DNA from 4 places in the Candidatus Thiodiazotropha sp. LNASS1 genome. Region 2 is predicted to be linked to each of the others. Evidence: predicted binding sites of a transcription regulator. Region 2 holds the regulator's gene; each other region holds the start of a gene.
The links. Region 2 encodes FliA, which starts transcription of late flagellar genes. Its sites were predicted from a motif close to GCTAAAGTTNNNNNNNNNNCNGCCGATA; they were not measured.

Region 1 (5,067 bases), 3.5 Mb from region 2:
TGGTTCGCGAAACACGCTACGCCAATAGCAATGGTCTCCCAAAGCCTGTTGACAACACCACGCGGGTTATCCGGGTGGCGGATGATATTGTGCGGCTTACCCAGCAGTCCACTTTTACAGAGACCGCTGCTATGCATGAAATCCCGGTTTACCTACCTGATTCTCCCTTTAGCACCCGATGTTGATACGATAATGTTATTGTTTTCCAGAACCACTTCATTACCTGAGGGCGGAATATTGCCTTCCATTTCAACCCGCGGAATTTCAACTATTTCCTGCAAGCTGCAGTAATCTATATCGCCTGACTGGACAATAACTTTAAGTTCGCCGGGAGGATAAGAATCCGATCTTCCCTGGAAGCCTGTGGATCCGCTCCACCTACCCATTAATGGATACAAATTGGCAGTTGTACATAATTATCAGACAATTACTATAGGATTATACCGACAGGTCTGAACCCGGACAGTGTGTGAGCGGGTAGCAGCGACTGATACCAGCCGACCCATTGCAGATGGGCATAACCAAAACGATGACAGGAGGTTGCATGTCCAGATCGAGCATACAGAAACTACCCGCATCTCTCCTCGTCTGTCTCAGCCTGATGGTGCCGCAATCCCCACTACAGGCTGAGGGACAGACCCACCACTACGATCATGTGAAACTACACAGCAGTGCTTCGGCTGAAGTTGAGAACGACACCCTGATCGCGGTCCTCTATGCACAGAAGGAGGGGAGTGACCCTGGATCGCTGACTGATAGCGTCAACCGCCTGATCGCTCAGGCCGTTAGTGAAGCAACAGGCAGAGAAGGCATCAAGGTACAGACCCTCGGCTATCAGACTTCGCCAATCTACCAGCAGCAGAGGCTGACTGGCTGGCGTGTACGCCAATCGATCCGCCTGCAGAGCACCCACAGCGACAGGCTGAGTAAACTGCTGAATCAGCTGCAGTCAACCCTGGCTCTGGACTCAATCAGCTATGCAATCTCGCCGGCGCAAAGGGAAAAGGTGGAGGAGTCGCTGACGCTGCAGGCGATCGACGCCTTCCGCAAACGTGCTGACCTGGTGACGAAACAGTTTGGACGAAACGCATATCGCCTGGTGGAAATATCAATACAGGCATCGGACCGGCCGGTTCAGCCTTTCCGAATGCGCGCCAACATGATGGCCCTGGAGGGAGCATCTGCTGCCCCTACACTCGCTGCGGGAAGTCAGACACTGCGCATCGAGGCCACCGGCACCATCGAGTTGCAGTTAGACCGGTAACGACGCCCCTGAATCGCTAATAACCGATCGGACCGTCTCTCCATGAAGATTGAAGTACCCTAGGAGACCGCTGATGTCTCCCGGCTGGATACAAGAAATCATACATTTCGCTGCCCATCGAAAGCTGTTATAGATCACTCCGGATTTAATCCAAAACCTTATAACCAAGCAAGACCCCAGGTTATACAACATATGGCCGGGACAGCACCGACAGCAATACCTTTAATAAAGATGTCTATGTTTTCTCACAGTATTTTACATTTTCGTAACCTTTTTAACCTTTATTTTTGCGATTATCGGCCGCTATAGGCATATCTAATTCAGTAAAACTCGTAGTCGTTAACTTTCTTCATCCGAGAATTCTTATGTTTGGCATATCTAATAAGAAACAGATCTCTCAGTTACAACAGCAGTTGGAAGAGAAGAGCGGTCAGGTCGAATTGCAGGCCGCACAGATCTCCACACTCCAGGAAGAGAATGCACAATTGCGTCAACGGATTGAAGAGGAATCAAAAGAACTGCATCTGCAACAACAGTTACTGGGAAATTTTTCCACACTGAGTGACTCTTTCAGTGAGCTTCAGCACTCTTTGATGCATACAGCCACGAACATGAAAGATGAAAAGGTGAATGCCATCCGCGGTTCTGAGATTTCAACCCAGGCAATCGCCAGCGTCGAGGTCATGCACAGTGAAATCGACAGTGTCACCCAGATCTCCCAACAGAGTTCCGAAAGTGTTGATAAACTGGGTACGATCGCCGATAACATCAGTAATTTCGTCAGTATCATTCAGGGCATATCGGAACAGACCAACCTGCTGGCATTGAATGCGGCAATCGAGGCTGCGCGTGCTGGCGAGATGGGAAGGGGGTTTGCCGTGGTCGCCGATGAAGTTCGCAGTCTGGCCGGGCGTACACGGGAGGCTACAACGGAAATCGCCGCATTGGTTGACACCATCACGCAAGAGACAAAGAAATCGATGGATACCATGTCATCGATGATGGATGTAACCCACAATTTTCAGAATCAGGTCTCAGATTCCATCGCAACCATCAAACAGCAATTCGAGCTTTCGAAATCGATGGAGGAGACCATCTCCTCAACCTCACTGCGGACCTTCGTGGAGCTGGCGAAGTTCGATCATCTGGTTTTCAAGTTCAGCATCTACAAGGCCTTTCTCGGTCTGGCCGAGCTCCCCGCCGACGCGCTCTCTGATCACAGGAGTTGCCGCCTGGGCCAGTGGTATTATAACGGCGAAGGGGTTTCTTGCTTCTCCAACCTTCCCGGTTATCGTGAAATCGAAGCACCCCATCAGGACGTTCACAAATACGGCAAACAGGCCCTTATTCATCTTGAAAGCGGGGATAAACAGGCCAGTATCAACAACATCGGCATGATGGAAGAGGCCAGTATGCAGGTCATATCGAACCTTGAGGGATTGGCACAGTCTGGCGAGTCTAATGCGCATATCCTGTGCACGGATGATGCACAATGATAGAGACGGCCATGGCAGACGCCTTTGAAGGCCGTTACAGATTACGACAAAATGGTTGGCTCGAGCTTTGATGTCTCGACTTTCGAGAGGGCCTCGGCCCTCTCGATCATTTTTTCCACAATGGCATAGATGCCGACATGCCTGCTCGGACTCAGATGCTCCTGCAGCTTAAGTCGCGTGAAGAGAGCATCCACGTCCAACTCATGAATTTCACTCAAGGTACGATGGGATAGCAGGTCTATCAAAAGCGCCAGCACACCCTTGATGATCGCGGTATCACAATCGCCTTTGAAAAAGATCAGCGCCGGATTGTCTTCATCCCGATGTGCTGAGACGTGAACGGTACTCATACAGGGCTTGACCCAGTTCTCTTCCACCTTCAAAACATCCGGCATGGCGGGCAACGCCTCTCCCAGTTCAATGAGGTATTGATAACGCCCGTCCCAATTGTCGAAAAACTCGAAGTTTTCCACGATCTCGTCGATTTCGCTCATCCCGTTCTCCAGACCTTGAGGCGGCTGTTTACACACTGAAAGACTCACCGCAACCACACTGTTCCTTGCTATTCGGATTGATGAAATCGAAACCCTCATTGAGCATATTCGCCTTGACATAATCCACTGTCATACCGTCGAGCATCGGCAAGCTCTTACTATCGACAACGATTTTTACACCATGGGATTCGAACAATCGATCATCCTCTCCCACCCGTACTGCATAGTCGACCACATAAGCGAAACCGGTACAGCCGCTCTTTCTGGTACCCAGACGCAATCCAATTGCGCCATCTCTATGAGACAGCATCGATTTGACATGCCCGGCGGCGCTCTCAGTCAGTTGAATTGCCATAACACACCTCTAATTAAGGCAAACAAAGTACCGAAACGGACCCTGGTTGCCCACTCTAATCAGCCATTTGGCAAGCGACTTTCCACAATTTTGAGTTTAGAATTTATGTAAAAACAAGCGCAGCCTATCAACTCAAAACTTTTCAGCAGCTTTTACGATCTAAACCATCTCTTTCCAATAACTGCCCTGCCGTATAATCAGCAAGGATTTTTAAAGTAGTCCCAGCTGAAATTTTGCTTCATCACTCATCCTCTCCTGGCTCCAGGGAGGCTGCCACACCAACCTTATGGTGGCATCGGTGACGCCCGGCACTGCATCGATCACTCTGCCGACCTCGTATGGCAGCGTACCCGCCACCGGACAGGCGGGTGCCGTGAGGGTCATATCGACTTCGACCTTGCCCTCGGCATCCACTTCCAGGCGATAGATCAATCCCAGATCATAGATATTGACCGGTATCTCAGGATCGTAAACAGTGCACAGGGCCTCAATCAACGCATCCCGTGTGGGTAGCGTTCTGCTGCCGGTTTCGTTGATTTGCAGTCCACTCATCTGCCAATACCGTCAATTGCCGTTTCAGTGCGAAAAACCCACGAAAATCAAAACCGCATCCGCTTTTCCAGATCACTCCTGATCTCTACACGCAGGGAATCTGTGACAAACCTGTCGATAATTTCTTCGGCAAAGCCGAGACACAACAGACGCCGTGCCTGATGCGCATCGATTCCCCGCGAGCGAAGATAGAAGAGTGCCTGTTCATCCAGCCGGCCCACACTTGTACCATGGCTGCACTGCACATCATCCGCGAGGATAACCAACTGGGGTTTAGTGTCGATTTCGGCCTTGTTTGAGAGCATCAGATTAGCGTTGTGCAGATGCGCCTGGCTCTTCTGCGAATCGATCCCGACCCGGATCAAACCGTCAAATACCGCTCTTCCCACCCCATGCAGAATACCTTTGAAATTCTCCCGGCTTCGGCAACGGGGCACGCTGTGATCCACATCGAGATGGAAATCCGTCAATTGACCATCACCCGCCACATAGAGGCCGTCGATTTCACATTCCGCACCTTCCCCGGAGAACCGATGATGGAACTCAGTACGTGACCATGCACCGCCCAGTGCCGCATTCACACCCAGATAGCGGGCATCCCGGCCCAAACTGACATAGAGGCCGCACAGATGATAGGCATGATTGCTCTCCTGCTGCACACGTTGGTGTCTCAGGGTTGCTCCCTCCGCCAGATCGATCTCGCAAACGACATTGTTGAAGTAGTCGTGGTCATCACCCGCCGACAGATAACGCTCTATGAGGCTAACCGAAGCATCCGCATCCAACTCGACCAGGTGGCGTATCTGTTGTGCATGCCCGCCTCTCTTACGGGTTGTTATATGCAACAACTCTATGGGCTGCTCGATCACAACACCTTTCGACAGCTGAATTACGGCGCCATCCTGT
Region 2 (5,067 bases):
AGAGAGATGCGTCGGGAGATGCAGGCATTGCGACGGATGATGGAGAACGAACTCTCTGAGTTGACTTGGCGCGACCTTGGGCATCGTCGACCCCAGACACAGGATTTAATCCGCCGACTGATGGCATTGGGACTGGATACGGGTCACTGTAAGGAACTGGCATATCGTGTGGAAGATGCCGAAACACCCGAACAGGCATGGCGTCAGGCCTTGACCCAGCTCGGTGCAGAAATACCGGTTATAAAAAAGGACCTGCTCGATGAAGGCGGCACCCTTGCGCTGGTGGGACCAACCGGCGTCGGAAAGACCACCACCATTGCCAAGTTGGCTGCCAGATTCTGCCTGCGTCACGGCAATCGCCATCTTGCCCTGATTTCGGCCGACAGTTACCGGATCGGTGCTCAGGAGCAGCTACAAAACTATGGCCGAATCCTCGATGTGCCGGTTCGCAGCGTCACCTCACCGGAAGAGCTCAACAATGCCCTGCATGCCTTCGCGGAAAAACGTTTGGTTTTGATAGATACCGCCGGTATGGGACAGAGAGACCTCAAGCTGACAGAACGCCTGGCGCTGCTGCACAAGGGTAATCATCCCGTTAAATCTTTGTTGACCCTCTCCGCAACCACCCAACGCTCGGCCCTGAGTCACGCAATCCAAGCGTTCAATATCGTAAAACCTATTGGTGTCATCCTGACCAAGATGGATGAGGCCGCCTCGCTCGGGGGTGTGTTGTCCGCCGCTCTCGATGCAAAACTGCCGCTGGCCTTCGTGACTGACGGTCAGCGGGTGCCGGAGGATATTCAAAACGCCCATGCAGACAGGTTGATGAAACAGGCAGTGGAGCTGTCCGAGCTGATGGGCAGCAGTCCGGATGAGGAGTATCTGGCGATGGCTTTCGGGGGAATGAATGACTATGCACATGTCTGAACAGATCGAAGATCAGGCGACAGGGTTACGCAGGATGATCAACCCGGAACCAGTGAGAGTGATTGCGGTCACCGGTGGTAAAGGGGGGGTTGGAAAAACCAGTATATCAGCCAATCTGGGCGTTGCCTTCGCCGAACTCGGCCGTCGGGTAATGCTGCTCGATGCCGATCTGGGACTGGCAAACCTGGATGTGATCCTCGGTTTGCATGCGGAGCGAAATCTCTCCCATGTCATGCAGGGTGAATGCTCTCTGGAAGATGTCATGGTGACCGGGCCCAAAGGCATGAGGGTCGTGCCAGGCGCTTCCGGAATCCAGCATATGGCTGAAATGACACCCGCCGAGAATGCCGGATTGATCCATGCCTTCAGCGAAGTGGCCAATGATGTGGACGTTTTGTTGATCGACACGGCTGCCGGTATTTCCGATCTGGTGATCAGTTTCAGTCGTGCGGCACAGGAACAGATTGTTGTGGTATGTGATGAGCCTGCATCCATCACGGACGCTTATGCGATTATCAAGTTACTGAACCGGGAACACGGAATCAGTCGTTTCCGTATCCTGGCGAATATGGTGAAGAGCGTGCAGGAGGGGCGGGACCTTTACAATAAAATGTGCCGGGTAACCGATCAATACCTGGACGTTATGCTGAACTATATGGGCAGCATCCCATATGACGAACAACTGCGGAAGGCTGTAAGAAGTCAAAAACCCGTAGTCGAGGCCTATCCGCGCTCACGAGTATCACAGGCATTCAAGAATTTGGCCAAAAAGGCCGATAACTGGCCTGTACCCTCGGGTGTCAGCGGTGATTTGCAGTTTTTCGTCGAGCGATTGATCCAATTTTCTAGCCAATACGGGGAGATATGACGGTGAGCGGTTTAGCGACATACACCGCCATGCAGCAACAACAGAACTTTGATGATCTGGTGGATCAACATGCCGGACTGGTGAAAAGGATTGCCTATCACTTGATGAATCGGCTGCCACCGAATGTTCAGGCGGATGATCTGATTCAGGCGGGGATGCTGGGTCTGCTCGAGGCGAGTAGAAACTATGATCCCACGCAGGGCGCCAGTTTTGAGACCTATGCGGGTATCCGCATTCGCGGCGCAATGCTGGACGAGATCCGGCGCAGTGACTGGACGCCACGTTCTGTTCATCGCAAGGCACGCATGGTTGCAGAGGCGATGAGGGAAATCGAGAACAATGAAGGCCGAGACGCACGTGATGTGGAAGTGGCCGAGGCCTTGGGCATGAGCCTGGAGGACTATCACCAGATTCTGCGGGATTCGACAGGATGCCGCATATTCAGTCTGGATGAGTTGACTGCAGTGAGTGATGGCTTTCCTGTTGCACGGGAAGGGCCAGCAGATACTCCGTTTGACGGTTTACAGAAAGATGCCTTCAAGAAGGCATTGGCGGAAGCAATTGCCGGTTTGCCTGATCGCGAACGGCTGGTTATTGCCATGTATTACGATGATGAGATGAATCTTCGTGAGATAGGGCATGTACTGGGTGTCAGTGAGTCCAGGGTTTGCCAAATACACAGTCAGGCCACGCTGCGTTTGCGGTCGCGTTTGACAGATTGGCTCTCATTGGTACATGACGAAGAGTAATGGTTGGCCTGTGATCTGCTGATTGGTTATCAGCGGTAACAGGATGGAGGTAGCATTGGACAAGAATATGAAGATCCTCATTGTGGACGATTTTTCCACCATGCGGCGAATTATCAAGAATCTATTGCGCGATCTTGGGTTTAACAACACCCAGGAAGCGGATGATGGTCTTACCGCGCTACCTATGTTACAGAGCGGGAATTTCGATTTTCTCGTTTCAGACTGGAATATGCCGGGGATGACCGGTATCGATCTGCTGAAAGCCGTAAGGGCCGATGACAAGTTGGCCGCATTGCCGGTATTGATGGTGACGGCGGAGTCGAAACGAGAGCAGATCATAGAAGCGGCGCAGGCAGGTGTGAATGGCTATGTCGTCAAACCATTCACCGCCACGACCTTGGAAGAGAAGATCAATAAGATCTTCGAACGCGTGGGTTAAGTTGAGACTGGGCCGGGAGTAGAAAATGGGACAACCAGATAACCAACAACGATTAGAGATTGCAAAGTCCCTCGTTATCAGCCTGGAAGCCGGTGATGATGCGGAATCCGAGCGTTTGATTTCAAGTCTGACGCCGGCAGAGAAAAATGATGACCTGTTTCAAGAGGTGGGTCGTCTCACACGTGAACTGCATGATGCCATAAACGGCTTCCTGCTCGATGCCCGTATCTCTGACATGACGAATGTGGAGATACCCGATGCCAAGGAGCGGCTCACCTATGTCATTACCATGACCGAGCAATCCGCAAATCGCACCTTGACAGCGGTTGAACAGAGTATCCCGCTGATTGAGAAGATCGAACAACAGTCTGCAGAACTCGCAGAGCAGTGGGACAAACTGCGTTCCCGACTGCTCAATAAAGATGATTTCAAAGAGCTTAGTGGCGCACTTTCGAGTTTTTTACAAACCACCGGGACGGATGCCGGTGAGCTGCATAAGAACCTTTCGGAAGTGCTGTTGGCTCAGGATTTTCAGGATCTCACTGGTCAAATCATTCGCAAGGTCATCACCCTGGTCCATGATGTTGAAGAGAAACTTGTCATGCTGGTGCGTATTACCGGTAGCAAGCTGGACGATCCTGATCAGAAAAAAGATGTTAAAGAAGAGCTTGCAGGACCGGCTATTCCAGGGCTGGATCAGGGAGACCAAGTGACAAGTCAGGACGATGTGGACGATCTGCTCTCCAGCCTGGGATTTTAGTTATACAGGTAAGGACCGATATAGATTTCAACAACATTCGGTAAAGTTCGGTGATCTACCGGGAGCATTAGATGAGCATCGATGTCAACGACGAAATCCTTCAGGATTTTCTGGTCGAGGCTGGAGAGATACTTGAGCTGCTTAGTGAGCAGTTAGTGGATCTAGAGCAGCAACCTGATGATTTCGATCTGCTGAATGCCGTTTTTAGAGGCTTTCACACCATTAAGGGTGGTGCCGGGTTTCTATCAATAGATCCCTTGGTGGAGGTTTGCCACCGGGCTGAGGATGTCTTCAATATACTGCGCCAGGGGCAACGCAGTGTGGGTCCGGATTTAATGGACTCCGTGCTCGAAGTGCTTGATATTGTCAATGCCATGTTCGAGCAGGTGCGCGAAGGCGTCATGCCGGAACACGCGGACCGGGATCTGATCGAGCGACTCAACCGTTATGCCGTGCCGGAAGGCGAAAAGGAAGAGGTTGAGGAGGAAGAGGTTGCGGAGTCAGTTGAAACAGTCACTCAGGACGAGCAAGCACCTGTAACCGATACAGAGGTGTCGACGCAACCCGAACCACCTGCGGTGAAAGAGCAATCCTCGTCCAATGAGATCAGTGATAACGATTTCGAAACACTGCTGGATGCCATCCAGGAACCCGCCCCAGCCGGCAAAGACGACAATATCACAGAGGATGAGTTTGAAGATCTGCTGGATGAATTGCACGGCAAGGGCAAATTCACCGGCAAGCCACCGGCACAAACCAAGGCAGAAAAATCTGCGGCATCCGACGACATCTCAGAGGATGAGTTCGAGGCCCTGCTCGATGAGATACATGGTGAGGGCAAATTCAGCCCTGATAAGCTGAGCAAGGAGGAAGCGACCGCCAAGGATACGGTTAAACCGAAAGTAGCGGATAAACCTCCTGCTGGCGACGACGAAATCTCCGAAGATGAATTTGAGGATCTACTGGACCAGATCCACGGTTCGGGGAAATTTGATCCGAACAAGATTAAGCCGGATGACGCGGCCAAGGATAAAAAAGCTAAAAAAGCGGGACAGCCGGCGCAAAAGGCATCCCCTAAGAGCACGGCCAAACCAGCGAAAAAGCCGGCGGCTAAGGCAAAAACCAAACCAGCCAAAAAAGCTGCCGCAGAAGCGAAACCGAAAGCAGCGCCCAAGCAACCCAAGGCTGCCGCCAGCAAGCCTGCAGCCGAAACCTCTGTCCGTGTGGATACCCAAAGGCTCGACGATATCATGAATATGGTGGGTGAGCTGGTGCTGGTGCGTAACCGACTGGCGACACTGAAGGCCACCATGAACGATGAGGA
Region 3 (5,067 bases), 1.4 Mb from region 2:
AGAGGCACCAATGACTCGCTGCAACAGGCCTGCGCAGCCTCTCTTTCGCCTAGACTCTGCTTACTCAGCAGAGACCCTAAAATAAACAACAGGGTGTTGGCGGTGAGTGTCCAGAAAGTCGCGAATTCCCACTTGTCCATGCCGGACGTAGCCAGCAGGGCCGGTATATCGAATTCGGTCCGCACCAAACCTGAACTCTCCAACAGAGGGATCAACAGTGTTCCCGTCCAGACTCCTATACCGGCCAGCAGGCCCAGGATGAAACCGAGACGGGTGGCGCGACGCCAATAGAGTAGTCCGATGATGCCGGGAAGGAACTGAGCGACCGCGACGAAGGAGATCAGGCCTAGCTGGACCAGTCCCTGATGCTTTTCCAGCAAAATATAGAATCCGTACCCTGCCATGATGATCAGGGCGATCAACAGTCTGCGGCCCAACAGCAGCCAGCGATAGAGATTGACCTGCGGATCGGGAAAATTGGTGGGGAGCAGGATGTGGTTCAATGTCATCGACGACAGCGCCAGCGTGGTGATGATCATCATCGCGCTGGCTGACGAAATACCGCCGATAAAGGCGAGAAACGGTAACCAGGAGGGGCCTTGATCGAGGGTGATGCCGAGGGCGAAATAGTCGGGAGGCATGCTGAGACCGAGAGCCTCTCCTCCCCAAAGAATCAGGGGGATCGGTAGATTGATCAGCAGGAGAAAAAGAGGGAAGCCCCAGGTGGCGGTCTTCAATGCCTTGGGTTCCAGGTTCTCCGCGAACAACATATGAAATTGCCGTGGTAACAGAAAGGCGGCTGCGAAGGCCAGTAGCAACAGGGTCGACCAGGGACCCTCTCTGACTGGCTGATAGAGGCGATCGAGCATCTCAGGATGTGCGGCAAGCCATTTGTCGAGACCTGAAAACCCATCGAATACACCAAACAGCGTTACCAGGCCAATGACGAGTAAGGCCACCAGCTTGACTATCGATTCAAATGCAATCGCCAACACCAGGCCTCGGTGTTTTTCGCGACTGGTGCTGTGCCTGGCGCCGAACAGAATAGCGAACACCACCAGTGTGGAACAAAAGATCAAGGCCAGGATACGTGGTGCCACAGTATGGCTGATCATCTGCAGGGAGTCGGTGACTGCGCGGATCTGCAGTGCGATATAGGGCAAGGTGCCCACCAGCATGAACAGGGTGACCAGAATGCCCGCCAGTTGACTGCGATAGCGGAAAGCGAACAGGTCGGCCAGGGATGTCAGCTGGTATTCGCGGGTAAGGCGAAGCAGTGGTTGAAACAGGATTGGCGTCAGGGCGAATGCCAGTGTCACTCCCAGATAGATGGTCAAAAAGAGATAGCCCTGGGTCTTCGCGAAGCCGACGCTGCCATAGAAGGTCCAGGTCGTGGCGTAGACGCCGAGAGAGAGAACATAGGTCAAAGGGTGGCGTATCAGACGTTCGGGAATTCGACCGCTGTCTCCCGCATGGGCGATGACAAACAGCAATCCCAGGTAGAGAAAGCCTATGCCGAAGAGTAACCAGAGATCATGGCTCATGGTGTCGCTGGTTGATCCATGCAATGAAGCAGATAACCGCCATCCAGATGATATAGGGGAGGTACCATGGACTTCCCGGAGAAGTCCACCAGATCATAATGGGCGTTGAAAACAGCAACAGGATCAGCAGACCCAGGGCTACGGTGCGGTCTATCAGTCGGTCGGGTGGCGGTTGTTCTCGCATTCCCAGAGCCTAGCAGTTGTTACCTTAGGTAACAACCCCCCGGCAGGGAAAGCAGCCAGCTTCAGTCGCTGGCTGCCAGGGTCTAGCCGTATCGGGCGATAGAGACCGTCAAGAGGTTTTCTGGGCGTGAATATTTTCGATCATTTCATGCAATTTGGCTGAAAGCTCGGTGGGCTCAAATTTTGGGACATAGGCATCGGCGCCTACGCCCTTGCCCAATGCCATGTTGGCATCTGCCGAAAGAGAAGAGTGCATAATGATGGGAATATTGCTGAAGCGAGCATCCTCCTTGATCTTCTTGGTAAGCACATAACCGTCCATTTCCGGCATTTCAACATCAGTCAGTATGATCTGTATGAAATCACTGGGTTTATGACCGGTGGCGGATGCCCGTTCGGCAATCTCTTTGAGCTTGCTCCAGGCTTCTGCGCCATTGGTGGTGCCGATATATTTGATGCCCATATGCTCCATGGTGCGGATAATTTGGTCGCGGGCAACGGCAGAATCATCGGCGAACAGCAGAGTGATATCACTATCGCCGATATCCTGAATGCCCTCGAAGATTTCGGAATTCTGTCCAAATCCCGATGTCTGGCTGAGGACCATCTCCACGTCCATGATCATGACCAATCGCTTATCCTTCAGCTCTGTGACTGCGGTCACCAGTCCGCCATGCTGCTGCGCCATCATGGTCGGCGGCACCTTGACGTCTTCCCAGGCCAGGCGCTCGATGGTATCCACCGCATGTACCAGGAATCCCTGCACATTTTTATTGTATTCCGTGACGATTAGAATACCCGGCCTCTCTTCTGTCTGAATACCGCAAAAATCAGGCAGATTGATCACAGGTATCATATTTCCCCGCAGACTCACCATGCCCTCCACCGATGGGGGCATATCCGGTGCATGGGTGATTTCCGGTACCAGCATCACTTCACGAACCTTGAAGACATTGACGCCGTAGGTCTCTTCGCGGCCGGTTCTGAGATCTTTACCCAGGCTGAAAAGAAGGACCTCCAGTCGGTTGGTGCCAGCCAGACGCGTGCGGTCATCTACAGATTTAATAAAATTTGACATGGTCCTGTTACTCTAAAATAGAGGGCGTTTTCTGTGGTCGGAGCGGAACTTGATAATGCTGAAGCTCTGTTCCTCATGCATTTTGTAGCGGTCAGGTATCAGAAAGCTTTAGCTGGTGAGGCCTGTATAGGTGCAGAACATAGCCGTTGCACAGGTGTCATCGAAATCAGGGAGATTGGGGATGCCACACCCATGATGGCTGGCTGTATTGATCACGGCTGAATTCGTGGGGTATGTCTAAATGACTGGAAAAAAAGTAGCTTTTACACCAAGATCTGAATCATAAGTCATTTGATGGGTAAATAGAGGAGAATCGGTGTGAATCCGGAGAAGGTGGTTTTTGGTTTTTTCATTGTACTTGCCCTGACACTGAATTTTGGTTTTTTTGTCGGTGAACTGGACAACCCGGATCATCACCATGTCTACGAGCTGTTCGCGGTCATCGTGGTCAATCTGATCGCCACTGTACTCAAGTTCGGTGATCGGACCCAGATGGGGGCGGTACTACTGGCAACCAGTCTGGTTGCCTTACTGCAGCTGTTTGCCGCCGCCCTTGTATGGACGGTGGCGGTGCACGTCACCGAGAGCGGTCTTACCACGGTCACCACGGCCAGTATCGTCTCACTCTCCGGCGGTGCAATGTTGGCGAATGTGGTTTCCGTTGTATTGTTGATCATCGAGACTGTCATGCTGCGCCGTTAAACAGATCCAGGCGCGGTCGTTTCACCCCATGAACAATATCTTTTTTCTTATCTTCAGGCGCATGCGGGCGCCGCTGTTGACCCTGGTGATGACCTATTCGATCGCCATGCTGGGTCTGGTGCTGATTCCGGGCAAGGATGCCGACGGTAATGTTGTGTATATGGATTTCTTCCATGCCTTCTACTTCGTCAGTTTCATGTCCAGCACCATCGGTTTCGGCGAAATACCCTACGCCTTCACTGCGGGACAGCGTCTATGGGTCAGCTTTTCCATCTTCTTTACCGTGGTGGTGTGGCTCTACTCCATCGGTACTGTATTGGCCCTGCTCAAGGACGAAACCTTTCAAAACGCTTTAACTGAGCGGAGATTTACAAAGCAAATCAATAGAATGCGAGAGTCTTTTTATCTGATTTGTGGATATGGTCAAACCGGTGAGGCATTGGTCAAGGCATTGACTGACAGAAACCAGCACGCGGTTGTGATCGATATACTCGAAGACCGTGTCAATATGCTTAAGCTGGAGAATCTGCGTGAGTATGTTCCTGGCCTGTGTGGCGATGCCAGTCTGCCGGACCATCTTCTGGAAGCCGGCCTTAAGCATCCGCTGTGTGAAGGGGTGGTGGCGCTGACCAACGCCAATGAAGTCAATTTGATGATCGCCATAACAGCGAAACTGCTGCATCCCGAAATCGGGGTGATCTGTCGGGCCGACTCCCATGATGTGGAAAAAAACATGGCCTCCTTCGGCACCGATTTCATCATCGATCCTTTCGATGCTTTCGCGCTGCATTTGGCGACCGCTATTCAGGCACCGTGCCTCAGTCTGTTGCAGGATTGGCTCTCATTGGGACAACGGGATATGCTCAACGATCCTGTCTATCCCCCCTCGAAAGGACTCTGGGTGATTTGCGGCTATGGCCGCTTTGGCAAGGCGGTCTATGAAAAGCTTGTGCGCGAGGGGTTGGAGGTTGTCGTTGTGGAAGCGGAACCCCAGATGACGGGGACTCCGTCCTCACCCTACATTGAAGGCAGGGGCACTGAGGCGGACACCCTTCAACAAGCGGAGATCGAGCGGGCGGTCGGCCTGGTGGCGGGAACCGACAATGATGCCAACAATCTCTCCATCATCATGACCGCAAGGGAGTTGAACCGGGATTTGTTCGTCATCTTGCGTCAGAATATCAAGCACAATGATGCAGTGATAGAGGCTGTCGGGGCGGATATGGTGATGCTGCCCAGCGATATTATTGCCAACCGTATTCGGGTATTGTTAGGCGCTCCGATGCAGCATCAGTTCGTTAAACTTGTGTTACATCAGGATGATGAGTGGGCCTGTCAGCTGATCAGCAGGATATCCGCCCTGGTGACGCATCACGCGCCGGAGGTGTGGGAAGTGGCATTTTCCGAGCGCGATTCACATGCTGTGTGTGCTTTCGTCAAACGCGGGAATCAGCTGACTCTGGGGGATCTGATGACGGATCCCCGGGATAGAAACAGTAAACTTTCCTGTATTCCGCTGATGCTCTATCGCCACAATGACTATTTTTTACTGCCTGAAAT
Region 4 (5,067 bases), 4.2 Mb from region 2:
TAAACGGCGGGCTACCGCACTCAATAGTTGATCGCCAATTGAATGACCAAGCGAATCGTTGATATCCTTGAAATGGTCCAGGTCGAGAAAAAAGAGTGCAACCATCAGCCTTTCCCTTATTGCCTGGGAAATACTCAGTTCGAGCCGATCTGAGAAGAGCTCCCGATTAGGTAGACCGGTCAGGTTGTCGTAGTAAGCCATATGGTGGATCTGATTCTTGATCGCTTCCTGGTGGCTTATGTCGGAAAATATCCCCAGATAGTGGGTCGGTTCACCCCGCGTGTCTGCAATGGTTTCGATCGACAGACACTCGGGGTAGATCTCGCCATTTTTTCTTCGATTCCAGATGATTCCCTGCCAATGGCCTTTTTCATTCAAGTCATTCCACATCTGACAGTAAAAGTCTCTGCCATGCCGTCCCGAAGAGAGTATACGAGGCGTCTTGCCCAAGGCTTCATCTCTGGTATATCCCGTTACCCTGGTGAAGGCTTGATTGATCTCCACGATATTCAATTCAAGGTCGGTAACAAGGATTCCGTCCTTGAATAAGGTGACGATACGCTCAGCCAAGCCTGTATCCGACTTGGTTGCTTTAGGTTTTCCTCTGATCTGGGACCGGCCTTTGCTTGATCGCCCTTTGGACCGACTGAGAACCTGTGTCCGTTTTCTCATCCACTATCTCCGTGCATCCTGTCCATCATCCACTCGAATACCGCCACCAATGGCACGCACACGTGCGCATCCAACTGCCTGTATGCCTCGTTGAGGTAAGCAGTTTATCTATCGGCGGGGTAAAGGCCGTGAAGTGGGGAGCGCCCGCCTGGGGGCGTTCCAAAAGAATCTGGCGGGGATAAGGCCAAATATATCTATAGAATCTATAGTTTTAGGGTAACTGTGATTATCTATAAAAAAGTAGGGCTATTTCAAGTCTCAGTTAAGTTGAGAGAGCTCTGAACAAGCCAGGGCGAGCCAGATTGTGAAAAAACTTCCTCTCCAAGGCTTTAATTACCGGTCTATTGTCGAAATAAACGGCACAGAGGCGCTACTTCTGACCGTTAAACAGCCCACCATGAATTGTTAAATATCTGACAACATTCGTGGATCATTTGGTTGAGGTAGTACAGGGGTAAGCGGAGTGACGCGCCATATCCTGGGTGAATTCAATACACATGCGCTACACATTAGCAGTTTGCTTGCCATAGAATGGATTAACGCAAAGCTGTATTTCCATGCAGATTATCCATGCCAACCAACCCTGGGCCCTAAAATGAACACACAATCCTATAAATCCCTTGATCTTGAGCTGATCGAGCAGGGAACCTACCTTCTGACCTTAAACCGGCCCGCCAGCCTGAATGCACTCAACACTGAAATATTCAGGGAGTTTGCGCTGGCACTGGATGAGGTTGCGAACGATGCTGAGGCGCGGGTGCTGTTGATTACAGGGGCGGGTGAGAAGGCATTTGTCGCGGGGGCCGATATCAGTGAAATGCGAGATAAATCGGCAGTGGAGGGGATGGCCTTTTCTCAAACCGCTATGACGCTATTCCGCCGGCTCGAGATGCTGCCAATACCGGTGATCGCCGTCGTCAACGGCTACTGCCTCGGCGGCGGTTGCGAACTTGCCATGGCTTGTGATTGGATCATCGCCTCGGAAAATGCCGTGTTTGGTCAACCGGAAGTCAATTTGGGGATCACTCCCGGTTTTGGCGCCACCCAGAGATTGTCCAGACTCATCGGTCCCGCCAGGGCCATGGAAATGATCGTCAGCGGTCGCCATGTCGATGCGAATGAAGCCCTGAACTGGGGCCTCGTCAACCATGTCTATCCGCAGGATAGGCTGATGGATGAGGCCCTTTCCATAGCTGGCACGATCTGTCAAAAAGGCCCGCTGGCGGTTCGTTTGAGTAAACAGGCCATCGTCAGGGGAGCGAGCCTCGACCTGGATAGCGGCTGCCAGATCGAGAGCCAGGCCTTCGGTCTCTGTTTCTCTTCCGCAGAGCAGAAAGAGGGCATGGCGGCCTTCCTGGAAAAACGCAAACCTGAGTTCAAGGGGGTGTGATGAACCGCCTGGCGGAACTACAAGCCGCCGGGTGACTTCCAGGGTGCCTCAATAATAAGCTCTTTACTAAAGATTTGATTTGTAATGTCGATTATAGAGATGTCACGTGTATCTCTGAGCCGTCAGGCGCAAGTTCAGGATTCCAGGTAGGGAGGTTTTGATCACAGTGAAGTGAAAGTATGAGTCAAGAGTGAACTGGCGACTTTCAAAAATTCACAAAGGGTGATTGCAATGTCATTTCTTCATAATCTTCCTATTAAACTACGTCTCTATATCATGGTCGGTCTGGTGCTATGTGTGGCGCTCTTCGTGGGACTGCTAGGTCTCAATGGCATGCGCAACGCCGCTCATGCCATCGATGAGCTGTACAACCAAGACATGGCGCATATACGGGCCCTGGGGATTATTCTGGAAGCGGCCGAGGATAGCCGGTCGCAGGTCCTGCTCTCGTTGCAGCACGACCCAAACTCCTCCTTCTCCTCGATGCATGACCATCCCGTGTCGGTGCATCTTGAACAAGTCGATCATAACATCAAGGAGATCGATAAACATTGGGCGGAATTCATGAACTCCCACCTGGATGCCGAGGAGAAGCGGTTGGCGGCTCTCTTCCAGGCTGAACTGGTGAAATTCGAAAAGGAGGCGATAGAAAAGATCGAGGAAGGCATCAGGACGGGACACTATCATGAGGCTGAAAGCCTGGTATTGAGTGTGGTTAATCCTGTCATGAAGGAGATGAAGGAAACCATTGAATCCCTGGTCAACCTCCAGGAAGAGGAGGCCGCAGCGTTCTTCACCGAGTCCGGTGAGAACTACCACTCCATGATCACCTGGGTTGTCATCAGTTTGGCTATCGGCGCGATCATCAGTCTAGTGCTTGCCTATCACACGATCACCACGATTACACAGGGCGTCAACCAGATTGAGCTGAAGGCCAAACAACTGTCAGAAGGCGATCTGGGAGCGCGGGTGGAATATAGCAACAAGGATGAACTCGGCCGCATCGCCTCTGCTTTCAACAAAATGGCGGATAAATTCCATGACACCATCAATGAGGTCAAGGATTCGGTATCTCAGCTTGCCTCGGCGGCTGAGGAGACCTCGACGGTGACCACCCAGACCACACAAGGTATCAGCCAGCAATTAACAGAGACCAGCCAAGTGGCTACGGCGATGAACGAGATGAGCGCCACGGTGCAGGAGGTCGCGCGTAACGCCGTCGATGCAGCTGAGGCGGCCCGTGAGGCGGATAATACCTTTCACCAGGGTAAGCAGGTGATCGATAAAGTGATCGACGCTATCGGTGAGTTGGCCAAAGAAGTGGAACAGGCCGCGGGTGTGATCCAGCAGCTCGAATCCGAGAGTATGAACATCGGTTCGGTCCTCGATGTGATCAAGAGCATCGCCGAACAGACCAACCTGCTGGCCCTCAATGCGGCGATAGAGGCGGCTCGGGCCGGTGAGCAGGGCCGTGGTTTCGCCGTGGTAGCGGATGAGGTTCGCACACTTGCCGGACGCACCCAGGAGTCTACCCAAGAGATCGAGGAGATGATCAGCAAGCTACAGGCCGGCGCCAATAATGCGGTGAAAGTGATGGCTGAGGGCAAGGAGATGACCCAGGTCGGCGTGGAGCAGGCCGCTGCCGCCGGTGAAGCATTGGAGACCATAAACACCGCCGTTGAGCAGATCTCGAATATGAACACACAGATCGCCAGCGCGGCCGAGGAGCAGAACTCGGTCACCGAAGAGATCAACCGCAGTATCGTCAGCATCAATGAGGTGGCGGAGCAGTCGGCAGCAGGTGCCCAGCAGACATCTCAGGCAAGTAATGATCTGGCTAAATTGGCCGAACAGCTCAAGGGACTGGTAGAACTATTTAAAGTATGATCTGTTAATCATCAAGCCGCATTCGTACTTTTCGAATGCGGTTCATCTGCATGTTCTTCTGACAGCTCCACGCGGATCCCGTCATTATATTCTTAGTATGCAATTCAACAATTTGTACTTTATTGAGCATGATTATTAGCGGAAATTTGTGGTAATCGAAGTTTATTGGCAGCTAATCAATGACTCGATTCATGGCTGAGTTCAGAAAATCCGGTTTAGACCGTTGAGGGCTGCGACGCGGTAGGCCTCGGCCATGGTTGGGTAGTTGAAGGTGTTTTCCGTGAAATAGAGCAGGCTGTTGGCATCTCCCGGTTGGGCCATGATGGCTTGACCGATGTGGACGATCTCGGAGGCTCCTTCGCCGAAGCAGTGGATACCGAGGATCTCCAGGGTTTCCCGGTGGAACAGCAGCTTCAGCATGCCAACTTCGTGACCGGTGATCTGTGCCCGGGCAATGGTGCGGAAGGTGGCGTGACCGACCTCATAGGGTATCTTCTGTGCAGTCAGTTCCCGTTCGGTGCGGCCGACCGAGCTGATCTCGGGCAGGGTGTAGATCCCGGTGGGAAACTCATCGATCAGTTGCCAATCGGGATCTCCGGTGGCGATCTGGGCGCCGACGAAGCGGCCCTGATCGTAACTGGCGCTGGCCAGGGCAGGGGGGCCGACCACATCGCCCACGGCATAGATATGGGGTTGGGAAGTGGCGTAGGTCTTATCGACCTCGATTTGACCGCGATGATTGATCGATACCCCGATATCATCCAGGCCCATGGCCTCGGTGTTACCACTGCGGCCATTGGCCCAAAGCAATACATCGGTCTTGAATTTCTTTCCCGATTTGCAGTGCAGCACAACACCGTCATCCTGGGCCTCGACCCGTTCGTACTCCTCATCGTGTCGGATCACCGTGCCTTGATTACGCATGTGGTAGCTCAGGGCATCGGTGATCTCATCATCGAGAAATGAGAGTAGGCGGTCCCGAGTATTTACCAGATTCACCTTTACATCGAGATTGCAGAAGATGGAGGCGTATTCGCATCCAATCACACCGGCACCGTAGATGGTGATTGAGTCGGGTGTGCGATCCAGGCGCAGTACGGCATCGCTGTCGAGAATAC

Region 1: a site for FliA is predicted at 1,543-1,570, ahead of AB8516_RS15790 (methyl-accepting chemotaxis protein). Genes of this name have one in related genera too.
Region 3: a site for FliA is predicted at 2,891-2,918, ahead of AB8516_RS06425 (chemotaxis protein). Genes of this name have one in related genera too.
Region 4: a site for FliA is predicted at 2,128-2,155, ahead of AB8516_RS18880 (methyl-accepting chemotaxis protein). Genes of this name have one in related genera too.

Annotation. Positions count from the first base shown of each region.
Region 1 is NZ_OZ156465.1:3,563,472-3,568,538, reverse strand. Features, by position in the region: gene AB8516_RS15795 (SIMPL domain-containing protein) at 545-1,264, shown strand; gene AB8516_RS15790 (methyl-accepting chemotaxis protein) at 1,630-2,760, shown strand; gene AB8516_RS15785 (SufE family protein) at 2,802-3,254, opposite strand; gene AB8516_RS15780 (HesB/IscA family protein) at 3,283-3,609, opposite strand; gene AB8516_RS15775 (SUF system Fe-S cluster assembly protein) at 3,820-4,161, opposite strand; gene sufD (Fe-S cluster assembly protein SufD) at 4,209-5,067, opposite strand, start outside.
Region 2 is NZ_OZ156465.1:62,328-67,394, forward strand. Features, by position in the region: gene flhF (flagellar biosynthesis protein FlhF) at 1-927, shown strand, start outside; gene AB8516_RS00310 (MinD/ParA family protein) at 962-1,795, shown strand; gene AB8516_RS00315 (RNA polymerase sigma factor FliA) at 1,798-2,544, shown strand; gene cheY (chemotaxis response regulator CheY) at 2,600-2,983, shown strand; gene AB8516_RS00325 (protein phosphatase CheZ) at 3,009-3,743, shown strand; gene AB8516_RS00330 (chemotaxis protein CheA) at 3,815-5,067, shown strand, end outside.
Region 3 is NZ_OZ156465.1:1,481,787-1,486,853, reverse strand. Features, by position in the region: gene AB8516_RS06435 (ATP-binding protein) at 1-1,544, opposite strand, end outside; gene AB8516_RS06430 (UTP--glucose-1-phosphate uridylyltransferase) at 1,534-1,728, opposite strand; gene AB8516_RS06425 (chemotaxis protein) at 1,837-2,805, opposite strand; gene AB8516_RS06420 (DUF6394 family protein) at 3,124-3,507, shown strand; gene AB8516_RS06415 (TrkA family potassium uptake protein) at 3,536-5,067, shown strand, end outside.
Region 4 is NZ_OZ156465.1:4,237,129-4,242,195, forward strand. Features, by position in the region: gene AB8516_RS18870 (putative bifunctional diguanylate cyclase/phosphodiesterase) at 1-672, opposite strand, end outside; gene AB8516_RS18875 (enoyl-CoA hydratase-related protein) at 1,268-2,062, shown strand; gene AB8516_RS18880 (methyl-accepting chemotaxis protein) at 2,294-3,949, shown strand; gene sthA (Si-specific NAD(P)(+) transhydrogenase) at 4,151-5,067, opposite strand, start outside.